Regions from separate parts of the Actinopolymorpha sp. NPDC004070 genome, predicted to be linked through region 1. Evidence: riboswitches for the same ligand, from Rfam matches in the RefSeq annotation. Region 1 holds a riboswitch; each other region holds the start of a gene.

Region 1 (7,142 bases):
CCGGCCCGGCGCAGGGTCGCCAGCACCGGACGCCCGGCGGCCAGGACCAGCACCCCACCCAGCAGGGCCCGCGCGGTGTCCCAGCCGAGGGAGGTGGTGGCGTAGAAGACGGCGTAGTGGTGCAGGTTGGTCCCGAGAGCGGCGCCCGGCGCGTACGCCGCCCCGTCGGGCAGGTACGCCGCGGCCGGCCAGAACCACAGGTTGAGCAGGGCGCCGTAACCGAAGCCGCTCAGCCCGGCGTACGCCGCGAGCAGTCCGCGCTCGGCCCAGCCGGAGGCGGCCGGCAGGCAGCCGGCGAACAGCCCCACCCAGGCCAGGCCGATCATCTGGAACGGCAGCCACGGCCCGGCGCCGCCGGTGAGCAGGGCGGTGGCGAGCATGGACACCACGCCGAGCGCGAAGCCGAAGCCCGGCCCGAACACCCGCCCGGCCACGACCAGCAGGAAGAACGCCGGGTCGAACCCGCCGGTGCCCGGGCTGAGCGTCTGCAGCCCGGCGCCCGCGGCGGCGAGCACCCCGAGCATCGCCACCGCCTTGACGTCCATGCCTCCGCCGCCGAGTTCGGCCCAGACCAGGCCGAGCAGCAGTGGCAGCAGCGCCACGAACAGGTACGCCGCGTCCTGGCCGTGGCTCGCGCCGGTCCCCGCGGGCGTCACCACCAGGAACGGCCAGCCGAAACCAACCAGGCCGACCGCGGAGGCCAGCGCCAGGACCAGGGTGCTCCTGGGCCGCAGCCGGACCGGGGCGAAGGAGGTGCTGGCTGGCATGTCGGGCTCCCGGTGTGGTCGTGCGTACGGCGGCGGAGGGCCTGGGCCTGAGGATTGCGGAAGGGTCGGTGGTGTCCCGCCTCAGCGCAGGAGTACGGCGGCCAGCAGACCCGCGACCGCGCCGAGTTCCACGACCGAACCGAACACGTCCCCGGTCACCCCGCCGACCCGGCGGACGACGTGCCGGCGCCAGGCGACGGCGGCGCCGAGCCCGACGGCCAGGACGAGCAGCAGCTGCCCGGCGAGCCGGGGCTCGTCCCACCCGAGCGGAGCGAGGCTGAGGGCGGCGGCGGCCGAGGTCAGCAGCAGGTGGGCGGGCCGGGTCGTCGTACCGGCCACCAGCGCCCCGAACCCGCCGGGCCGGGCGGACGCCACACCCGCGCCGGTCGCCCACACCACGCCCAGCCGGCCCGCGCACTCGGCCGCGGCGAGCGCGAGCAGGGCGGCCACCGGAGCGTGGTTCGCCAGAGCCGCCAGGGCGGCCACCTTCACCAGCAGCAGGAGTACGACGGTCACCACCCCGAAGGGCCCGATGTCCGGCTGCCGCATGATCGCCAGCGCGCGCTCGGCCGGCGCGGAACTCCCCAGTCCGTCCACGGTGTCGGCCAGTCCGTCCAGGTGCAGGCCGCGGGTGGTCAGCGCCAGCGTGGCGACGGCGAGCGCGGCGCCCAGCAGCGCGCCGGTGGCGTCAGGCACAAGCGCGGTGGCGGCGAGCAGGGGCAGCCCGGCGACCGCGCCGAGGAGGGCGCCGACGAACGGCAGCCAGCACACCGCCCGGCGGGCCGTGTCGCGATCGACGGGCGTACTGGCCCAGCGGTCCGGAACGGGTACGGCGGTGAACATCGTCACCGCCAGGACCAGGCCGCGACCTCTCGCCGCCTTCTCGCCCGGAGCGGCACTCGTCGCGCTGCTCACCGCAGTCGCTGCGGGATGCCGGCGGTGAGCAGCCACACCTCGTCCGACGCGGCGGCGATCCGGGCGTTCAGCACGCCGAGCTCGTCCCGGAAGAGCCGGCCGGAGGTGGTGGCCGGTACGACGCCGCCGCCGACCTCGTTGCTGACCGCGACGACCGTACGGTTCGTCGACCCCCAGGCCTCGACCAGCGCGTCCACCTCCGCCGCCAGCGCGGCGGCCGGGTCCTGAGTACGAGTCGTGCCGGGGGAGAGGTGCTCGGTGCCGAAACAGCCCGTCTGGTCCATCATCTGGGTGAGCCAGGTGGACAGGCAGTCGATCAGCAACGGCTTCGTACGCTCGGGGTCGTCGGCCTTCAGATGGGCCACCAGGTCGGAGGTCTCCACCGTGGTCCAGCCCGGTGGACGGCGCTCACGATGAGTGCGTACCCGCTCGGCCCACTCCGGGTCGTCGGCGGTGGGCCGCGGTCCGGTGGCCAGGTAGGTGACCGGCAAGGACTCCCCAGCCGGACCGACCTTCGCGGCCTGCCCGGCCAGCCGTTCGGCGGTCGTGGACTTGCCCGAGCGCGCGCCGCCCAACACCAGGATCCGCCGTGGCCGCGGGCCGCCCCGCCCGTCCGTGGCCGGGCCCGCGGCCACCTCCTCCAGGGTGGCGACCTCGGTCAGGACGGCGGCGGCGGCCCGGACGACGGGCAGCGCCAGCACCGCGCCGGACCCCTCACCGAGCCGCAGATCCAGGTCGAGAACGGGACGCAACCCCAGCGCCGCCAGCGCCCGCCGGGCCGCCGGCTCGGCGGACACGTGGCCGGCGACGAACGCACCCACCGCGTCGGGAGCGAGCGCCCGGGCGACCAGGGCGGCGGCGCCGGCGGCGATGCCGTCCAGCACCACCGGCACCCGGGCGGCGGCCGCACCCAGCAGGAAGCCTGCCGTTGCGGCGTGCTCGAGGCCGCCGAGCGCGGCGAGGACGCCGAGCGGGTCGGCCGGGTCGGGCCGGTGCAGGTCGAGCGCCCGGCCGACGACGGCGACCTTCGTTGCCCAGGTGGCGTCGTCGATCCCGGTTCCGCGTCCGGTCACCTGCTCCGGCGTACCTCCGGTCAACGCCGCGATCAGCGCCGCCGCGGGAGTGGTGTTGGCGATGCCCATGTCGCCGGTCAGCAGGCACCGGCAGCCGCCGGCCACCAGGTCGGTGGCGACCTCGATGCCGACCTCGACCGCCGCCACCGCCTCGGCCCGGCTCATCGCCGGACGCTCGCTGAGGTCGTCGGTGCCCGGGCGTACCTTGCGGTCCAGCAGTCCGGGCGCCGGCGGGAGATCGGCCGCGACCCCGACGTCGACCACCTGCACCCGGGCGCCCGCCTGCCGGGCGAGCGCGTTGACGACCGCGCCGCCGCACAGGAACGTCGACACCATCGCGGCGGTGATCTCCTGCGGCCACGGCGAGACGCCCTGCCGGTGGACGCCGTGGTCACCGGCGAAGACGGCCAGCCCGGCCGGTTCGGGAAGGGGCGGCGGGCAGGTCCCGGCGATGCCGGCGAGTTGCGCGCCGAGGTCCTCGAGGGCTCCGAGCGCGCCGCGCGGCTTGGCCAGCGCGTCGTGCCGGGCGCGGGCCCTGGCCACCGCGTCGGCGTCCGGTGGACGGACGGCGCGCAGGGTTCGGCCCAGCACCGAGCCGTCGGAGTTGTCGGGGCCGACAGAGTCGGCAGAATTCACGGCAGCCACGAGTAGTCCTTCCACAGGAGTCCGCGCCCTGGATGGTCGTACCGACGAACGGAGTGTCCTGGCTCCCAGATCGTGGCTTCCGCTCCGGCCTTCCCACCGCTCGCGCGGCAGTGGCCCCTGCATGGAGAGGTCGCTTCCTGGTGACAGTGGCGGGACCGCCCCGGACTCGCACCGGGTTCCTCCCTGTCGTCGGCGACCAGAATGGCACATGATCACGAACGGACGAACGGGAGCGAGGCGGCGATGGAGTACACCACACTCGGCGGCACCGGTGCGAGGGTCAGCCGGATCGGGTTCGGCGGGGCGACCCTCGGCCTGACGAACTACCTCGGGCGGTTCGACCCCGACGACGCGCACGACCGGGCGGCGATGTTCGCGGCGATCGAGGTGGCGCTGGAGGGCGGCATCAACTACTACGACACCGCGCCCGGTTACGGCGGCGGCGCGAGCGAGCGGGTGCTCGGGCAGGCGCTGCGCGGGGTGGACTCCAGCGGCGGCCGCCCGTTGTTCGTGGCCACGAAGGTGCCGTACGGAGTGAACGTGCGTACCTCACTGGAGGCCAGCCTGGAACGCCTCGCCCGGCCGTACGTCGACCTGCTGCAGATCCACGGCGACTCGTTCACCACCGAGCAGACCGACGCCATCCTCGCTCCCGGCGGCGTAGCCGAACAGTTACATTCCGTCAAGGCTGAGGGCTTGACCAGGCATGTCGGCTTCACCACCGAGGACAACAACGACTCGGTGTACCGGCTGATCCGCAGCGGCCGGTTCGACACCGTGCAGATCTGTTACAACCTGCTCTTCCAGCATCCGTACGACCCCACCCGGCCGTTCGGCAGCCTGCTCGAGGCCCGCCGGCACGGGCTCGGCAGGGTCACCATGCGCACCACCACCTCGGGGACGTTCCAGCGCTGGCTGGCGATGGTGAATCCCGCCGACACCTTCGACTACTCCAGCGCGCTGGTGCAGTTCGTGCTGTCGAACCCGCACGTCGACGTGGCGCTGGTGGGGATGCGGGACCCGGACGTCGTACGCGCCAACCTCGCCGTCGCCGACGACCTCGCGGGCCGCATCGACCTGGCCGCGCTGCACGAGCGATACGTGTGATGAAGTGACGCCCATGGCAGTCTCGGCGACGCTCGCCATCAACCAGCTCACGGCGGAACGCCTGGCCGCCGGGCGGCCCGTCCTGCCCCTCGGGTTCGGCGAGGCGGGACTTCCCGTGCACCCCGACCTGGTGGCGGCGCTGAGCACGGCCGCGGCTGCCGGAGCGTCCGGCAGTTACGGGCCGGTCGCCGGCGTCCCAGCACTGCGCGAGGCCGCCGCGGGCTACTGGCGTCGGCGGTGCCTGCCGACGACGGCCGCGCAGGTGGTCGCGGGTCCCGGCAGCAAGCCGCTGCTGTACGCCGTACTGCAGGCGAGCGCCGGCGGGGTCGCGCTGCCCCGGCCGAGCTGGGTGAGCTACGCCGCACAGGCCCAGCTCCTCGACCGCGAGGTGCACCACGTGCCGACCCCCGACGGGCAGGGCGGCGTGCCCGACCCCGACCTGCTCGACGCGGCCGCCGCCACCGCGAGGGACGCCGGCCGCCCGATCGGGCTGGTCGTGCTCACTCTGCCCGACAACCCGACGGGGACGCTCGCGGGCAGCGGGACGATCCGCGCCGTCGCCGACGTTGCCCGCCGGCACGACCTGCTGATCGTGTCCGACGAGATCTACCGCGACCTCGTGCACGACCCGGTGCGCGAGTTCCTCAGCCCGGCCGAGCTGGCACCAGAACGCACCGTCGTCACCACCGGCCTGAGCAAGAACCTCGCCCTCGGCGGCTGGCGGATCGGCGTCGCGCGGATGCCGGAGGGCCCGCTCGGCGACCGGCTCGGAGCCGAGGTCGCCGCGGTCGCCAGCGAGGTGTGGTCCGGCCCGGCGAACCCGGTGCAGCACGCCGCCGCCTGGGCGTTCGAGGAGCCGGAACAGCTCACCGAACGCATCGCCACCAGCCGGTCGCTGCACGCCAGGGTGGCCCTCGCGGTGGCCGACCGGTTCGCCGCGGCCGGCGCGTCCGTGCACCCGCCGAGCGCGGCGTTCTACCTCTACCCGGACTTCTCCGCGTACGCCGGCCAGCTCGCCGAGCGGTGGTCGGTCCGCACCGGCAGCGGGCTCGCGACCCTGCTGCTGGACTCCTTCGACGTGGCGACCCTGCCCGGCGCGGCGTTCGGCGACCCGGACGAACGGCTGAGCCTGCGGGTCGCGACCAGCATGCTGTACGGCGAGGGCGAGCAGCGGGACAAGGCGCTCACCGCGGCCGATCCGGTGGCGCTGCCCTGGATCGCGGACCGGCTCGACCGGTTGGACGCCGCACTGGGGCGCCTGCTCGACCGCACCTGACGGCCGGATTCGTCTGACCAGTGTCGCCTCGGGGGTGGGCTGCACCGACCGCGCGTGGCACGATGTCCTATGCGCTTCGCCTACTCGGTGCGTACTCATCTCGGCCTGGTCCGCGCCAACAACGAGGACTCAGCGTTCGTGGGGCCACACCTGTTGCTGGTCGCGGACGGGGTCGGTGGGCACGCCGCGGGTGAGGTCGCCTCGGCGAGCGTGGCGCATCTGCTCGGCGCGATGTCGCTGTTGCCCGACCCGGCAACCGGCGAATCCGCGACTCCCGGTGTCGGTCTTCCCGGTCTTCCCGGTCTTCCCGGTCTTCCCGGCCTCCTCCGGGCGTGGGTCGACCGGGCACACCAGGTTCTGGTCGACGGCGTCGAGGCCGATCCGGCCCGCGCCGGCATGGCCACCACCCTCACCGCTGTGCTGACCGACGGCCACACCTTCGCGATGGCCCATGCGGGAGACTCCCGGGCGTACGTCCTGCGCGAGGAACGCCTGCGTCAGGTGTCCGTCGACCACACCCTGGTCCAGTCCCTGCTGGACCAGGGAAGGATCACCCCCGCACAGGCCAGGGTCCATCCGTACCGCTCCGCCGTCACGCGGTTCCTCGACGGAGGCGACCGTCCGGACGCCGACATCGTGCTGCTCGACCTCCGGCCGGGTGACCGGGTGCTGTTGTGCAGCGACGGGCTCAGCGACTTCGTGGACGAGGACGAGGTTCGCTCGCTTCTGGTGGGTGGGACCCCGGAGGAGGCCACGGACAGGCTCGTCCGTGCGGCCCTGGTCGCCGGCGGGCGTGACAACGTCACCTGCGTGGTCGGCGACGTCCTGGACGCCGAGCTGATGCCCTGGCACCGGCGGCCGTACTTCTGCCGCATGAAGGGCGCGGTCACCGAGCTCGCCAACATCGTGGACCCGGCCGGTCACGGCCACGCCGCCTAGGGTCTGGCCTGCGGATCAGGGTCGAGTAGTGAGCGGGTCATCCGCGCCCGGTCGGCAAGGCGGAGGAGGAGTGGCGTAGCGGCGCCCCCCACTTGCCGTGCTTTCGTTCGCCCGTACCGGCCGTCGCGGTCTCTGTGAGCCGGCGGCGAGCGCTGCCATACTGCGGACATGTCGCTGCAGGTGATCGGTGCCGGCTGGGCTCGTACGGGAACGACCTCCATGAAGCAGGCGCTGGAGCTGCTCGGACTGCCCTGCCACCACATGCACGAGGTGTTCGACCACCCCGAGCAGGCCGACCTCTTCCGCGAGGCGCTGAAGGCCGGGCCGGACTTCGACTGGGAGCGGATCTACGCCGACTACTCGGCGACCGTCGACTGGCCGGGCAGCGTGTTCTGGCGCGAGCTCCTCGCGGCCTATCCC
Region 2 (7,142 bases), on a different contig from region 1:
GCCTCCAGCGAGGAGTTGACCGCGTGCAGGTCGGTGACCAGGCCGGAGGAGTCCTCCGGGTCGTGACGTATGACCAGCCAGGTGAAGCCGTAGTCGTCGCTGACCCGCTCGACCTTCGGACCCTCGTCGGCGTCCAGCAGCTCCTGGATGTCGGCCTGGGTGGTCGCGAACGCCCCGCCCTCGGCGGCGCGGTAGCAGACCGAGCCCACGCCGGTGGGCCGGAAGTCGGCGGCCGCCTGCAGCGTCAGCGCGGCCTGCGGAAGCCCGAACAGCTGGTCGAGGTCGGGCCGCTTCGGCTGGCTACGTCCGAGGATCGCGTCGAGGAACTTCATGCCGGCAGCCTTTCGGGTCCACGGGGACGGAGGCCTGGAGGTGAACGACCGTGGGCGCCCACTCGGTGTGAGCGCCCACATGGTGGGACTTCCTTACAGCATCGGCTTGCCGAGCTCGGCGCTGACCTGCGCCAGCCGGGCCAGGCGCTGCTCGGTCGATGGGTGGGTGGACAGCAGGTTGCCCAGCGACTTGCCGACCGCCGCGGGGGCGAAGAAGAACGCCTGGGCCGGCTGGGACCTGCGCAGGTCCCGGGTCGGGATCCGGGCGATGTCACCGGAGATCTTGGTGAGCGCGGACGCCAGCTCGGAGGGGTTGCCGGTGAGGTAGGCACCGGCCCGGTCGGCGGCGAACTCGCGGTAGCGGGACAGCGCCCGGGTGAGCAGGAAGCTGATCACGTAGACCGCGATGCTGGCCAGCCAGACCACGGCGAACACCATCGCGGCGTTGTTGTCCCGGCTGCCGCGGCCCATGCCGGAGTACATCCCGAACCGCGCGACCAGGCCGGCGAGCACACCGAGGAACGACGCGATGGTCATCACCGCGACGTCGCGGTGGGCGACGTGGGACAGCTCGTGGGCGAGCACGCCTTCCAACTCGGTCCGGGTCAGCCGGCGCATGAGGCCGGTGGTGACGCACACCACGGCCTTTTTCGGGCTGCGCCCGGTGGCGAAGGCGTTCGGCATGTCGGTGTCGGCGACCGCCACCCGCGGCTTGGGCATGTCGGCGAGGGCGCACAGCCGGTCGATCACCGCGTGCAGCTCCGGCGCCTCGTCGGGCGTGACCTCGCGGGCGCCCATCGCTGCCAGCGCGATCTTGTCGGAGAAGAACCACTGCGCCAGCAGGAACCCGCCGGCGATGATGATCACCCAGGCCCAGCTGAGCCCGGCGGCGATGAGTCCGCCGACGGCCGCGACGTACAGCAGGCCGAGCAGGAACATGACCAGGACCATCCGCGAGGTGAGGCCCCGGTCGGGTTGGAATCGTGTGCGAGCCATGTGTTTCACCGCTCCTTGAAGAGTCACTCATACGACGACGCGCGAGCACCGGAATGTTCCCGGCGCTCGCGCGTGTGGCGTATGAGGTCACTCACCTGCTGTGTCGGGTCGGTTGCGGGGACCGTCCGATCTATCCGGGGATGAGGCCTTCCTCCCCGAGAAGCTCCTTCACCTCGTCGACCGTGGCGTCCTCCGGCGGGAGGAAGAGGTCGGACTCCTCCAGCGAGTCGTCCGGCAGCTTCGTGCCCACCGCGCGTACCTGGTCGAGGAGGCCGGTCAGCGCTCCCCGGAAACCCTCCTCGTCCCCGGCGTTGACCGCGACCTCCAGCCTCGCGTCGAGCTCGTTCAGTGCGTCGAGGTGCTCGTTGGGAACCCGAAGCTGCCCCTCGCCGAGGATGCGAACGATCACGATCCCTCACCCTGCCTTTGTGGCCGGTCCGGTGCGGGCTGGGCGGACTGCTGCGTCGCGGACGGCGATGCCTCCTCGCCGGGGGTGGCCTGTCCTTCGATCTCCCTGGCCGGTGCCGAGCCCCCACCGAGCTGGGCCTTCATCGCGGCCAGCTCGCTCTCGACGTCGTTGCCCGACGCCATGCGCTCCAGCTCCAGGGAGATGTCGTCCTTGCTGGTGCCGGTGACGTCGTCCAGCGCACCGGAGGCCAGCAGTTCGTCGATCGCACCGGAACGGGCCTGCAGCTCGGCCGTCTTGTCCTCGGCCCGCTGCACGGCGAGGTTGACGTCGCCCATCTCCTCGGAGATACCGGTGAACGCCTCGCCCACCCGGGTCTGCGCCTCGGCCGCGGTGTAGGTGGCCTTGATGGTCTCCTTCTTGGTGCGGAACGCCTCGACCTTGGTCTGCAGGCGCTGCGCCGCGAGGGTGAGCTTCTCCTCCTCGCCCTGGAGCGTGGCGTGCTGCGTGCTGAGGTCGCCGATCTGCTGCTCCACGCCGGACCGGCGGGTGAGCGCCTCGCGAGCGAGATCCTCCCGCCCCATCGACAGCGCCTTCTGCGCCTGGTCCTTGAGCTTGTTCGACTGCTGGTTGAGCTGGTTCATCTGCAGCTCGAGCCGCTTGCGGCTGGTCGCGACGTCAGCCACACCACGCCGGACCTTCTGGAGCATTTCCAGCTGCTTCGTGTAGGAGTAGTCGAGCGTCTCGCGCGGGTCTTCGGCGCGGTCCATCGCCTTGTTGGCCTTCGCGCGGAAGATCATCGCGAAGCGGTTGAGAATACCCATCGAGGTCGGCCGCCCCCTTCGTCTCCAGGCCGGTCGTGCCTCCCTGCCGCAGGATGGCACGGGACGGCGTCGTGTGTGGGTTCACCCTATGCCGACGAACGTACAAGGGCGACCCCACCTGTCCCGGACATTTCCCCTAGACGAGCCGCGATCCCGCGGAGTTCCCGGCGGACTCCCCCACGCGGTTTCCCCCGGTGTTCCGACGGTGATTCCGGGCGTTTCGCGGCGCCGCGACGCCGGGTGGAGGTCCGGGCGGAGCCCGGGCAGATCCCGGGGCTAATCCGGGGCGGATCCCGTCGTGGACCGCGCCGGCGACGTCCCCGGGCGGGCTGGGGCGCTGATTTGCCGGACCGTTACTCTGTGGGCGTGTTCCGACGCCGTACGACAACCGAGGCCCCCGCCGAGACGGCCACCGAGCCGACGCCGTCCACCAAGGTCGCCGGCGCCGGCGGCAAGGGACGCCCCACGCCCAAGCGCCGCGAGGCCGAGCAGGCCCGCAAGACGCGGGTCAGCGCGCCGCGCGACCGCAAGGAGGCGGTCCGCCAGCAGCGGGAGAAGTCACGCTCGGAGCGGGCCAGGATGCAGCAGGCGATGGCCACCGGCGACGAGCGCTACCTCCCGGCGCGGGACAAGGGCCCGGTCCGGAGGTTCGTCCGCGACTACGTCGACTCCCGGCGCACCCCGGCGGAGTACCTCCTGCCGTACTTCCTGGTCATCTTCATCTTCATGACCCTGCCGATGCCGCAGGTGCGGGTGGTGGCGACCTACCTCTGGCTGGTGGCGATCATCATCGTGCCGCTGGACCTGCTCCTGCTGGGGCGGCGGCTGAAGAAGCGGCTGCGCGAGGAGTTCCCCAACGACAGCCACCGCGGCGCGCTGTCGTACGGCATCATGCGGTCGACGCAGATCCGCCGGCTGCGGATGCCCAAGCCGCAGGTCAAGCCCGGCGGGGAGAAGATCTCCGCCTAGCGGTACGACCTTCCCCGCCCGGCGTCCGGCTTCGGGTTCCCGGGCCGGTCTCTCAGTCGGCCGGGTGCAGGCTCATCGGGCCGTAGACCTCGCGCCCGGCTTCGAGCAGTGTCACCTGGTCGACACCGCTTCCGGCGAGTTCGCGCCAGGTTTCGCCGATCCAGCTCTCGGCGTCGCTCTGCGACGGGAACTCGCTGTGGGCGAGCTCGCCGGCGTCCACGGGGTTGCCCTCGGAATCTTCGAGTCGCCACGTCCAGGTCATGAAAGCCGAGCTTAGAGGTTTCCCGGGGGTCGTCGTGGTCAGCTCGGTCGGGCACGGCCGGTGCCGGTCGCGCGGGACCGCACCCGACCCGAACAGGCCCCGCAGAGGTCCCGGCACAGTTCCCTCCCACCGGAGCGCCTCACCGGGTTCCGGACATCTTTGACTTCCCGGGTCGGCCGTGAGAGCGTCCGTCCTGCACGACGTCGTCGGGCGAGACCCACCCAGGTCTCGCACGCAGGGGAAGCCGGTCCGAATCCGGCGCTGACCCGCAACCGTAGGCCGCGTGCCCGCACGTCCGTACGACCTGACTCGACCCGCCGTCGAGCCGGATCGCCGCGAACTCACCGGGTGCCCGCGGCGAGCCGGAGCACCTGCCGACGACGACCGGCTCCACGACACCCGTCGAGGTCTGCGGGCGGAGCGCGGGTCACGCACCCGAGCCCTGCCCTCGTCTGCCGGCGTTCCACGCCGCGCGGCCGGGGGCGTTCTCATGTGTGGTCCCGGTTCCCTTGGCCGTGACCGCACCATGAGAAGAGGACACCGAATGAGGCTCGTTACGAAGGCCGCCAGGCGCTCTGCCGCGGCCTTCCTGTTGACCACCCTGGCGACCGTGCTGGCCGCCGGCCTGCTCGCCACGACCGTCGGCGCGGGGGTCGCGCAGGCGTCCGCGTACCGCTACTGGGGGTTCTTCCAGTGGAAGGACAACACCTGGAAGATGGCCTCGGTCGGACCCGGCTCGGTCACCCCCAAGGACGGCGCCGTCGACGGCTGGCGGTTCGCGGTGTCCGGTGAGAAGTCGCCGCCCCGGCTGCCGCGGGCGGCCGCCGACTTCGGCGCGCTGTGCGGTGACGCCAAGGCGCAGGCCGGCAAGAAGCGGGTGGGGGTCGTCCTCGACTACGGCCTGGCCGACGAGGCGCCCGGCGGGCAACAGCCCGCGAAACCACGGGGCGCGTGCGCGGTCGTGGACTCCAAGGCGACCTCCGCGCAGGTCCTCGCCGCCGTCGCCGACGTCCGCGACCAGAAGAGCATGATCTGCGGGATCGACGGCTTCCCGTCCACCGGCTGCGGCGATCCGGTGAAGAAGGAGCCGGCGGTCGCCTCGCCGGAGCCCACCGTGGCGCTGGCCCTGCCCGCGAGTCACACCGACGCCAAGGCGTCCGGGAAGAAGGCCGGCGCCGGCGAACCCCGCCAAGGTGCCGGCGACCGCGCCGTCGACGCGGGCTCGGGCGGGCTGCCCGTCCTTCCCGTGGTGGCGGTCGTCGTCGTCCTGCTGGGCGGCGGGCTGCTGCTCCTGCGCCGACGGCGGAACGCAGACCAGGGCGCCTGAGCCGATGCGCGCCGTCCACCGTCCCACGCTGCCGCGCACCCTGCACCCGGGTGCGTGGTGGCTGTGGGCGCTCGGCCTGGCGACGGCGGCCAGCCGCACCACCAACCCGCTGCTGCTGGTGCTGGTGCTCGCCGTCGCGGGCTACGTGGTGGCGGCCCGTCGTACGTCCGCGCCGTGGGCACGTTCGTACGCCGCGTTCCTGCGGCTCGGCCTCGTGGTGATCGCGATCCGGGTGGTCTTCCAGTCGCTGTTCGGCGCGGCGGTGACCGGGCGGACGGTGCTGTTCACGCTGCCGCAGGTGCCGCTGCCGGGCTGGCTGGAGGGGATCCGGATCGGTGGCGCGGTGACGGCCGAGGCGCTGGCGTCCGCGGCGTACGACGGACTGCGGCTGGCCGCCGTCCTCGCCTGCATCGGCGCCGCGAACGCGCTGGCCAACCCCAAGCGGCTGCTGGCCGCGATGCCGGGCGCGCTGTACGAGCTCGGCGTGGCCGTGGTGGTGGCGATGACGTTCGCTCCCCAACTGGTCGGGGACGCCGCGCGGGCCCGGTCGGCACGCAGGCTGCGCGGCCGGGCCGACCGGGGGCTGCGCTCGCTGCGGGCCACCGCCGTACCCCTCCTGGAGGGCGCGCTGGAACGCTCCCTGGCGCTGGCGGCGGCGATGGACTCGCGCGGGTACGGCCGGGTGGGCCAGGTGCCGCGGGCCACCCGGGCGACGACCGCGGTGCTCGTCCTCGGCGGGCTTGTCGGCCTCTGCGCGGGTGCCTACGGCCTGCTCGCCGCCGACGGCGGGCCGTTGTTCGGCGTGCCGATGCTGGTGGCCGGTGGCGCCGCCGCGGTGGCCGGGCTGGCGCTGGCCGGGCGGCGGGCCGTGCGCACGCGGTACCGCCCCGACCCGTGGGCACTGCCGGAGTGGCTGGTCGCCGCCAGCGGGGTGGCCGTGGCGGCGGCCTTCACCTGGGCCGCGTCCACCGGCCTACCCGACGTCGTGGTGTCCGCCTCTCCCCTGACCCTGCCCGGCCTGCCGGTGCTGCCCACGATCGGCGCCCTGCTCGGGCTGCTGCCCGCCTGGTGCTCACCGCCGCCGCAACCGGCGACCGGCCCGCCCGGCTCGTCAGCCTCGACAGGCACCTCAGTCCCGGCAGACTCGTCCGACTCTTCTTCGGAGGTGCTCGCATGATCAGGTTCGAGGCGGTGTCCGTGCGCTATCCGGGTGCCGCGTCGCCGGTCCTGCAGGACGTGACGTTCGAGGTCGCCGAAGGCGAGCTGTGCCTGGTCGTCGGGCAGACCGGTGCCGGCAAGAGCACGCTGCTGCGGGCGGTCAACGGGCTGGTGCCGCACTTCACCGGCGGGACGATGGCCGGGCACGTGCTCGTCGACGGCCGGGACACCCGCACGCACCGGCCGCGGGACCTCGCCGACGTGGTGGGTGTCGTCGGCCAGGACCCCCTCGCCGGGTTCGTCACCGACACGGTGGAGGACGAGCTCGCGTACGGCATGGAGTCGCTCGGGCTGCCGCCGGACGTGATGCGTACCCGCGTGGAGGAGACCCTCGACCTCCTCGGCCTGGCCGGCGTACGCGGGCGGCCGATCGCCTCGCTGTCCGGCGGGCAGCAACAGCGCGTCGCCATCGGCGCGGTCCTCACCACCCATCCCCGGATCCTGGTGCTGGACGAGCCGACGTCGGCGCTGGACCCGCAGGCCGCCGAGGAGGTGCTCGCCGCCCTCCAGCGGTTGGTGCACGACCTCGGGGTGACGGTGCTGCTGGCCGAGCACCGGCTCGAACGCGTCGTGCAGTACGCCGACCGGGTGGTGCTGGTCCACGGCACCGGCCACGCGCTGGAGGTCGGCCCGCCCGCGCAGATGATGGCCCGCTCCTCGGTGGCGCCGCCGGTGGTCGCACTCGGCCGGCTGGCCGGGTGGGACCCGCTCCCCCTCAGCGTCCGGGACGCCCGGCGGATGGCCGGTCCGCTGCGCGAACGCCTCGCGCCGCTGCACCCGCCGGTGCGGGCCGACGTACCCCGCAAGC
Region 3 (7,142 bases), 240 kb from region 1:
TCGACCACGAACTCGCCCAGCGGAGCGAGTCCGGTCACGACGTGTCGGCGGTGACCGCACAACTGACCGGCCCGGCGTGGGAGGTGGCGCCGGACCGCGCCCGGACACTGCTCGACCAGTTGGCCGACGCGCCCGTACGGCCGGACTGGCCCTACGTCGAACCCTCCACTCTCCCCGAGATCCTCGCCGAGCTCCCCTCCGGCTGCACCGCACCGGTCCGGCCGATCGGCGCCGCCGAACTCCGCGACCGGATCCAGGCCGCCTGGCTCGGGCGGTGCGCGGGCAACTGTCTGGGCAAGCCCGTCGAGGACGGTGAGTTCTGGACGCCGGAGCGGCTGCGTTCGTACCTGGAGCTCACCGGCAACTACCCGCTCCGCGACTACGTGAGCCGGCTCCAGCCGATGCCCGACGGCTACGCGCTGCACCCGTCGTGGGGGGAGAGCACCAAGGGCCGGATCCGCTACGCCCCCCGCGACGACGACCTCGACTACACCCTCCTCGGCCTGCACCTGCTGGAGAGCCGGGGGTTCGGCTTCACCACCGCCGACGTGGCGGGGGAGTGGCTCCAGCGGTTGCCGTACCACCTCACCTACACCGCCGAACGCGTCACCTACCGCAACCTGGTGTGCGGCGTCGAGCCCGGCAGGTCGGCCGTGGTCGACAACCCCTTCCGCGAGTGGATCGGTGCGCAGATCCGCGGTGACGTGTTCGGGTACGTCTGTGCGGGCAGGCCACGTGACGCGGCCGTCCTCGCGTTCGCCGACGCCTCGTTGTCGCACGTGGCCAACGGCATCTACGGCGAGATGTGGGCGGCGGCACTGGTGTCCGCGGCGTTCACCGCCGGCTCCCTGCGGGAGGCGGTGGAGGAGTCGATCCGGCACGTACCGTCGCGGTCCCGCCTGGCCGAGGCGCTGCGCTGGGCGGTCGAGGCGCGCGACGCCTACCCCGACTGGCACGACGCGTCGGCGCAGTTGCGGAAGCGGTACGGCCACTACCACTGGATCCACACCATCAACAACGCCGCGGTCTGCGCGCTCGCCCTGCTCTACGCCGGCGACGACTACGGCACGGCGATCGGGCTGGCCGTGCAGGCGGGCCTGGACACCGACTCCAACGGCGCCACGGTCGGGTCGGCCGCCGGGGCGTTCGCCGGGCGGGGCGGGATCCCACGGCACTGGACCTCGCCGTTCGGCGACGTGCTGCGCAGCGCGCTGTACGGCTTCGACCGGAGCAGCATCCGCGACGTCGCCGAGCGCACCTTCACGCTGGCCCGCACCTACGCCGGCCGCCACCCGGTGTCGGTATGAGCCGGTTCCGGTGTGGTGTGTCCCGTCCTGTATGAGCCTGGTCAGGTGTGGTCGGCGAGGAGCCGGCGGGCGAGCCGGAGCAGGCCGGCCCGGGTGAGTGGTTCGTGTGGGTCGTCGGTGGCGTGGGCCGTCCGGTAGGTGCGGGGCGGTACGCCGTAGACCGCGCGGAAGCGCCGGGAGAAGTGGAACGGGCTGCTGAAGCCGCACGCGTTCGCGACCGCCGCGACCGTGAGATTGCTGCGCTGGAGCAGGGTGGCGGCCCGGGCGAGGCGGACGAGTTCCATCGCGGCGACCGGGCCGACGGAGTAGTCCGCCCGGAAGAGCCGGCTCAGGTGCCCCGGCGAGACCCCGGCGGCCGCGGCGAGTTCGCCGAGTGAGAGCGGGCGGGTGCCGTGGTCGCGCCAGGCGGCGGCCACCGAGTCGGCCAGCCGGCGCAGATGCGGCGACAGCCCTGCGTCGGGGGCCACGTCGTCGGGTACCGGCCCGCGGACGAACAGGTCCAGCAGCCAGCCCAGAACCTCCGCGGTTCGGGCGAGGTCGGGGTTCGGGGCGTCGCCGGCGAGCCACAGCGCGTACCCGCACAGTGCCGCCATCGGGTCCGCGGGTGACAGGGACCTGGTGAGCGGCCAGTGGTCGGGGTCGCCCAGTCCGCCGGCGTCGGTGACGCGGAAGTGCGCGTACGCATGGGCGGAGGGGTGTTCGGGATCCCAGCGGAAGTGGTCGCGCATGCCCGGCCTGGCGAGGAGCAGGGTGCCGGGGTGCAGGTCGAGCCGGTGGTCGCCGCACTGCCAGTGGGCGCTGCCGCGCAGCAGCCAGACGAACTCGAAGTCGACGAGGGTCCGGGGACCGAACGTCGTCCTCGGCGGATACTCGGCGATCTCCGGGCCGGTCCGCAGGATCAGGGTGGGTTGCGAGGCGTACTGCGCCACGTGCAGCAGGGTAGGCCGTCGCCCGCCACAGTGCGGGGGAGGGAGCGGTCCGGCCCGCCCGGCACCGCTCGCGACGAGCGGTGCCGGGCGGAGTACCAACCGGACGCAGGTGGGCCAAGCCTGGGTGGGCCCGGTCCGAGCGAACCAATCCTGGGTAGGCCCAGCCCGCGGGCCAATCCTGGGTAGGCCCAGCCCGCGGGCCAATCCTGGGTGGGCCCAGCCCGGGCGGGCTGATCCTGGGTGGCCCAGGCAGGGCGGGCTAGCTGGTCAGCGTGGCGCGGACCCGGCGGGTGGCCTCGACCAGGTGCCGGAGCGCCGGCTCGACCTCGGCGTAGGTGCGGGTCTTCAGACCGCAGTCGGGGTTGACCCACAGCCGGTCGGGCGGCACCGCCTCCAGTGCCAGCCGGAGCGCCTCCTCGATCTCGTCCACGGTGGGCACGCGCGGGCTGTGGATGTCGTAGACGCCCGGGCCGATGCCGCGCCGGTAGCCGGCCTTGGCCAGGTCGGTGACGAGTTCCATCCGCGACCGCGCCGCCTCCACGCTGGTGACGTCGGCGTCCAGGGCGTCGATGGTGTCGACGATCTCCCCGAACTCCGAGTAGCACATGTGCGAGTGGATCTGGGTTCGCTCCGCGACCCCGGAGGTGGCCAGCCGGAACGCGGCCACAGCCCAGTCGACGTAGGCGGGCTGGTCCGCCGCCCTCAGCGGGAGCAGTTCACGCAGGGCGGGTTCGTCGACCTGGATGTAGCGGATACCTGCCGCCTCCAGGTCGCGGATCTCGTCGCGCAGCGCGAGCGCCACCTGCCGGGCGGTCTCGGCCAGCGGCTGGTCGTCGCGTACGAAGGACCAGGCCAGCATGGTGACCGGCCCCGTCAACATTCCCTTGACAGGTCTGCCGGTCCGGGACTGGGCGTACGTGGTCCACTCCACCGTCATCGGCTCCGGCCGGGCCACGTCGGCGTAGAGGATCGGCGGCCGGACGTAGCGGGTGCCGTAGGACTGCACCCAGCCGTGGGACGTGCTGGCGAATCCGGACAGCCTTTCGGCGAAGTACTGCACCATGTCGTTGCGTTCGGGCTCACCGTGGACGAGCACGTCCAGTCCGATGTCCTCCTGCAACGCGATGATCTCGTCGATCTCGCCCCGCATCCGCGCGTCGTAGGTGGCCTGGTCGATCCGGCCGGCTCGCAGGTCGGCCCGCGCCCGGCGGATCCTGGCGGTCTGCGGGAACGAGCCGATCGTGGTCGTCGGCAGCGGGGGCAGCCCGCCGGCCTCGGCCTGCAAGCGGGCGCGGTCGGCGTAGTCGCGCCGGGCAGTGCCCGTGCCCAGGCCGGCCAGCCTGGCCCGGACCCGGCCGTCCACGGTCTCCGCAGGGGTGCCGGTGCCGGCCGAGGCCGCGGAGAGTTCGCGTTCGACCGCGCCGTGGCCCTCGCGCAGGGCGCGGCCGAGCAGGACCACCTCGTCGACCTTCTGGCGGGCGAAGGCGAGCCGGTCGCGCAGCCCGGCGGGCAGGTCCTCCTCGAGGGTGAGATCGAGCGGCACGTGCAGCAACGACGAGGAGGTGCCGACCACCAGGTCCCTGACGGAGCCGAGCAGGGACGCCGCGACGGACATGGCACGGGACAGGTCGGTACGCCAGATGTTGCGGCCGTCGACCAGACCCGCCACCACCGTGCGGTCACCGAGCCCGGCGGCGGCAATCCGGTCCGCGTCGGCGGCTCCGGCCACGAGGTCGAGCGCCAGTCCGTCGATCCGGGTGCCGGCCAGGACGGGCAGTGCCGGGCCGATCGGCCCGAAGTACGTCGCCACCATCAGCTTCGGCCGGTGGGCGGTCGATCCCAGGCGTTCGTACGCCGTCCTCAGCGCGGAGAGTTCGGCTGCGTCACGGTCGGCGGCGAGCACCGGCTCGTCCAGTTGGACCCACTCGACGCCGGCGTCGGCCAGTGCGTCCAGAAGCCCCACGTAGGCGTCCAGCAGAGGCTCGAGCAGGTCGAGCGGGCGGAAGTCCTTCGGTGCGTCAACCGCGGGTTTCGCCAGGAGAAGGAAGCTCAGCGGGCCGAGCAGAACGGGCCGGGTGGTGACGCCGAGCGCGGCCGCCTCCTGGTATTCCGCGACCGGCCGGGACCGCGCACCGGCGGTGCGGAACGTGGTGTCCGGCCCGAGTTCGGGGACGAGGTAGTGGTAGTTGGTGTCGAACCACTTCGTCATCTCCAGCGGCGGCACGCCCTCGGTGCCGCGGGCCATCGCGAAGTACCGGTCCAGCCCCTCCAGCCCGGCGAACCGGCGCGGCACGGCGCCGAACAACTCGGCGTGGTCGAGTACGTGGTCATAGAACGAGAAAGTGTGCGACGGGATGAGATCGACGCCGGCGTCGCGCAGGGTTTCCCACGTGTCGCGGCGCAGGTCGGCGGCGGCCTGGTGCAGTGCCGCGGCGTCGATCCGGCCGGCCCAGTAGTCCTCGGTGGCTCGCTTCAGTTCACGGCGCGCCCCGATCCGGGGGTAGCCGAGGACGGTCGTACGCACGGTTTCCATGGAGTCCTTCCCTCGGGAACTCGGACGGTCCGGGGCGGACGAGGGGAGACGAGGTCGAACGACGGCGGCGTCGTGCCGGTCGCCCGGTCGCCTTCCCACGAGGCCACGGACCACCGCGGGCCGGTCGGCCCACGCACGGATGGCAGGTCTTCGGACTCGTGGGCGTACCGGCCGTCATCTGCCGGTGGTCCTACTGGCCGTCGCTTCCCAGGTGGCTGATGATGCCGCCCAGTGCGATCTCACGGCTGTCGTTCCCACTCACCGCTGCGGGGCAGTCCCGGGCTTGCACCGGGTTCCCTCTTGCCTCACCGGTCCTGGCGAGCGGACCGGCGAACCAACCGCACCGCCGACCTTAGCCCCCCGCCTTCGTGGCGGCGGGACGCCCCGCCACGGGCTGAGCCCCGTGGCGTCCGCCCGGCTTCGGTGGGTGGCCGGAGCCGGTGGGCCGGGTCCGGTCGCGACCGGCCGGGCACGGTCCACCGCGGTGATGTCTCCGGTAGCGTCGTCGCGGATGTACGCGACGGCGACCCCGCTCCCTGTGCGAGCTGTGGTCGCTCGCATCGACGAATGCGTGGAAGGAGTTCCGCGGTGAAGATCACCGGCCTGACGACCTATCTCGTGGCGCCCCGGTGGTGCTTCCTGCGAATCGACACCGACGAGGGTGTGACGGGCTGGGGCGAGCCGATCGTCGAGGGTCGCGCGCACACCGTCGCGGCTGCGGTGGACGAGGCGGCCGACTACCTCGTCGGCCAGGACCCGCTGCGGATCGAGGAGCACTGGCAGGTGCTCAGCAAGGGCAACTTCTACCGCGGCGGCCCAGTCCTTTCCAGTGCGGTCGCCGGGATCGACCAGGCGCTGTGGGACATCGCCGGCAAGGTGCACGGCGTTCCGGTCTACCAACTTCTGGGCGGTCACGTCCGCGACCGGATGCGGGTCTACGGCTGGATCGGCGGTGACCGGCCGGACGTGGTGGCCGACGCGGCGAAGAACATGCAGGACCAGGGCTTCACCGCGATCAAGATGAACGGCGGCGGGGAGATGCGGCGGGTGGACACCGCCGCGCAGTGCCTGGCCCTGGTCGACCGGGTGGCGGCGATCAGGGAGGCATGCGGACCGGACTTCGACATCGCCATCGACTTCCACGGCCGGTTCACGGTGGCCATGGCCCGGCGGACCCTGCCGCTGCTGGAGCCCTACCTGCCGTTCTTCGTCGAGGAGCCCCTCGTCCCGGAGCTGACCGACCAGATCGGCCAGATCTGTTCCTCCACGTCGATCCCGATCGCCACCGGGGAGCGGTTGTACTCCCGGTGGGACTTCAAGGACGTGTTGTCCGCAGGCATCGCGATCGCGCAGCCGGACCTCTCCCACGCGGGCGGGATCTCGGAGGTACGCCGGATCGCCGCACAGGCGGAGGTGTACGACGTCGCTCTGGCGCCGCACTGCCCGCTCGGGCCGATCGCCCTGGCCGCCTCGCTCCAGGTCGACTTCGCCAGCCCCAACGCGCTCATCCAGGAGCAGAGCCTCGGCATCCACTACAACGAGGGCTCGGACCTGCTCGACTACCTCGTGGACACGTCGGTGTTCGGGTTCGCCGACGGCTACGTCACCCGGCCGACCAAGCCCGGGCTCGGCATCGAGGTGGACGAGAAGGAGGTCGCGCGGGCCGCCGAGGTGGGCCACCGGTGGCGTACCCCGACCTTCCGGCGCGACGACGGCTCGCTCGCCGAGTGGTGAGCCGGTCGCTCTCCAAGGGGTCATGAGGCTTCCTCGAGGTTGTCCTCCTCTGTGAGCGAGGCCAGGTAGGCCTCGCCCGCGGCGGCCTGCGCCGCTCGCTCGTCGCTGGACAGCTGGGTGTACCAGTCGAGGAAACCGCGCACGTGGGTGGTGAACTCCCCCGCGTACGCGGAGGAGGAAGCGGCCTCGGCCAGGCCCATCCGCCCGTGGCGGACGTCCTCGGCGAAGTCGCGCAGCACGGGGCGGGTGCTGTCCGCGGCGAGTATGTCCAGCGACCGGCGGATGAGACGATCACGACCAGGATCGTCGGCGAGCCGCCGGAGCCCGTCCAATTCCTTCTCGTAGTCCACCCCGAACCGTCCACCGGACATCGCGTCAGGACCCATGACCGTGTGCACCCCAGTCACCGGCCGCGGGAGCCGTGGACAATGCGGGATCAACAGGGGGCCGGGGCAGGTGCTTGATGGTGTGACAGACCCGGGCAATGCTCCCGCAAACCGCGAAGATGCCAACCTCCATCCTGGTCAGGATCCTCGTGATGAGAATCCACGTCTGACCAATCTTGGTAAGCGCCGCCGCCGCAACTGCCGCCGCCACGACCGGTCCGATGCCCGTTGCCGCGGTGGCGCCGCCTGCGGC

Evidence for each region. Region 1 has a riboswitch for cobalamin ahead of cobT (nicotinate-nucleotide--dimethylbenzimidazole phosphoribosyltransferase). Riboswitches for the same ligand answer to the same signal wherever they lie in the genome.
Region 2: it holds a riboswitch for cobalamin, as region 1 does, so the genes downstream of both, ABZV93_RS10195 (SCO2322 family protein) here and cobT (nicotinate-nucleotide--dimethylbenzimidazole phosphoribosyltransferase) in region 1, are expected to answer to the same signal.
Region 3: it holds a riboswitch for cobalamin, as region 1 does, so the genes downstream of both, metE (5-methyltetrahydropteroyltriglutamate--homocysteine S-methyltransferase) here and cobT (nicotinate-nucleotide--dimethylbenzimidazole phosphoribosyltransferase) in region 1, are expected to answer to the same signal.

Annotation. Positions count from the first base shown of each region.
Region 1 is NZ_JBEXMJ010000001.1:269,811-276,952, forward strand. It holds gene ABZV93_RS01215 (ECF transporter S component) at 1-767, opposite strand, end outside; gene ABZV93_RS01220 (adenosylcobinamide-GDP ribazoletransferase) at 849-1,682, opposite strand; gene cobT (nicotinate-nucleotide--dimethylbenzimidazole phosphoribosyltransferase) at 1,679-3,400, opposite strand; cobalamin riboswitch at 3,431-3,626, opposite strand; gene ABZV93_RS01230 (aldo/keto reductase) at 3,644-4,507, shown strand; gene ABZV93_RS01235 (pyridoxal phosphate-dependent aminotransferase) at 4,521-5,783, shown strand; gene ABZV93_RS01240 (protein phosphatase 2C domain-containing protein) at 5,853-6,722, shown strand; gene ABZV93_RS01245 (sulfotransferase family protein) at 6,891-7,142, shown strand, end outside.
Region 2 is NZ_JBEXMJ010000004.1:295,829-302,970, forward strand. It holds gene ABZV93_RS10165 (hypothetical protein) at 1-332, opposite strand, end outside; gene htpX (zinc metalloprotease HtpX) at 426-1,328, opposite strand; gene ABZV93_RS10175 (hypothetical protein) at 1,459-1,737, opposite strand; gene ABZV93_RS10180 (PspA/IM30 family protein) at 1,734-2,558, opposite strand; gene ABZV93_RS10185 (DUF3043 domain-containing protein) at 2,925-3,527, shown strand; gene ABZV93_RS10190 (hypothetical protein) at 3,580-3,789, opposite strand; cobalamin riboswitch at 4,026-4,162, shown strand; gene ABZV93_RS10195 (SCO2322 family protein) at 4,334-5,116, shown strand; gene ABZV93_RS10200 (energy-coupling factor transporter transmembrane component T) at 5,121-6,293, shown strand; gene ABZV93_RS10205 (ATP-binding cassette domain-containing protein) at 6,290-7,142, shown strand, end outside.
Region 3 is NZ_JBEXMJ010000001.1:513,040-520,181, forward strand. It holds gene ABZV93_RS02340 (ADP-ribosylglycohydrolase family protein) at 1-1,307, shown strand, start outside; gene ABZV93_RS02345 (helix-turn-helix transcriptional regulator) at 1,349-2,236, opposite strand; gene metE (5-methyltetrahydropteroyltriglutamate--homocysteine S-methyltransferase) at 2,496-4,769, opposite strand; cobalamin riboswitch at 4,893-5,123, opposite strand; gene dgoD (galactonate dehydratase) at 5,358-6,503, shown strand; gene ABZV93_RS02360 (hypothetical protein) at 6,524-6,889, opposite strand; gene ABZV93_RS02365 (hypothetical protein) at 6,879-7,142, opposite strand, start outside.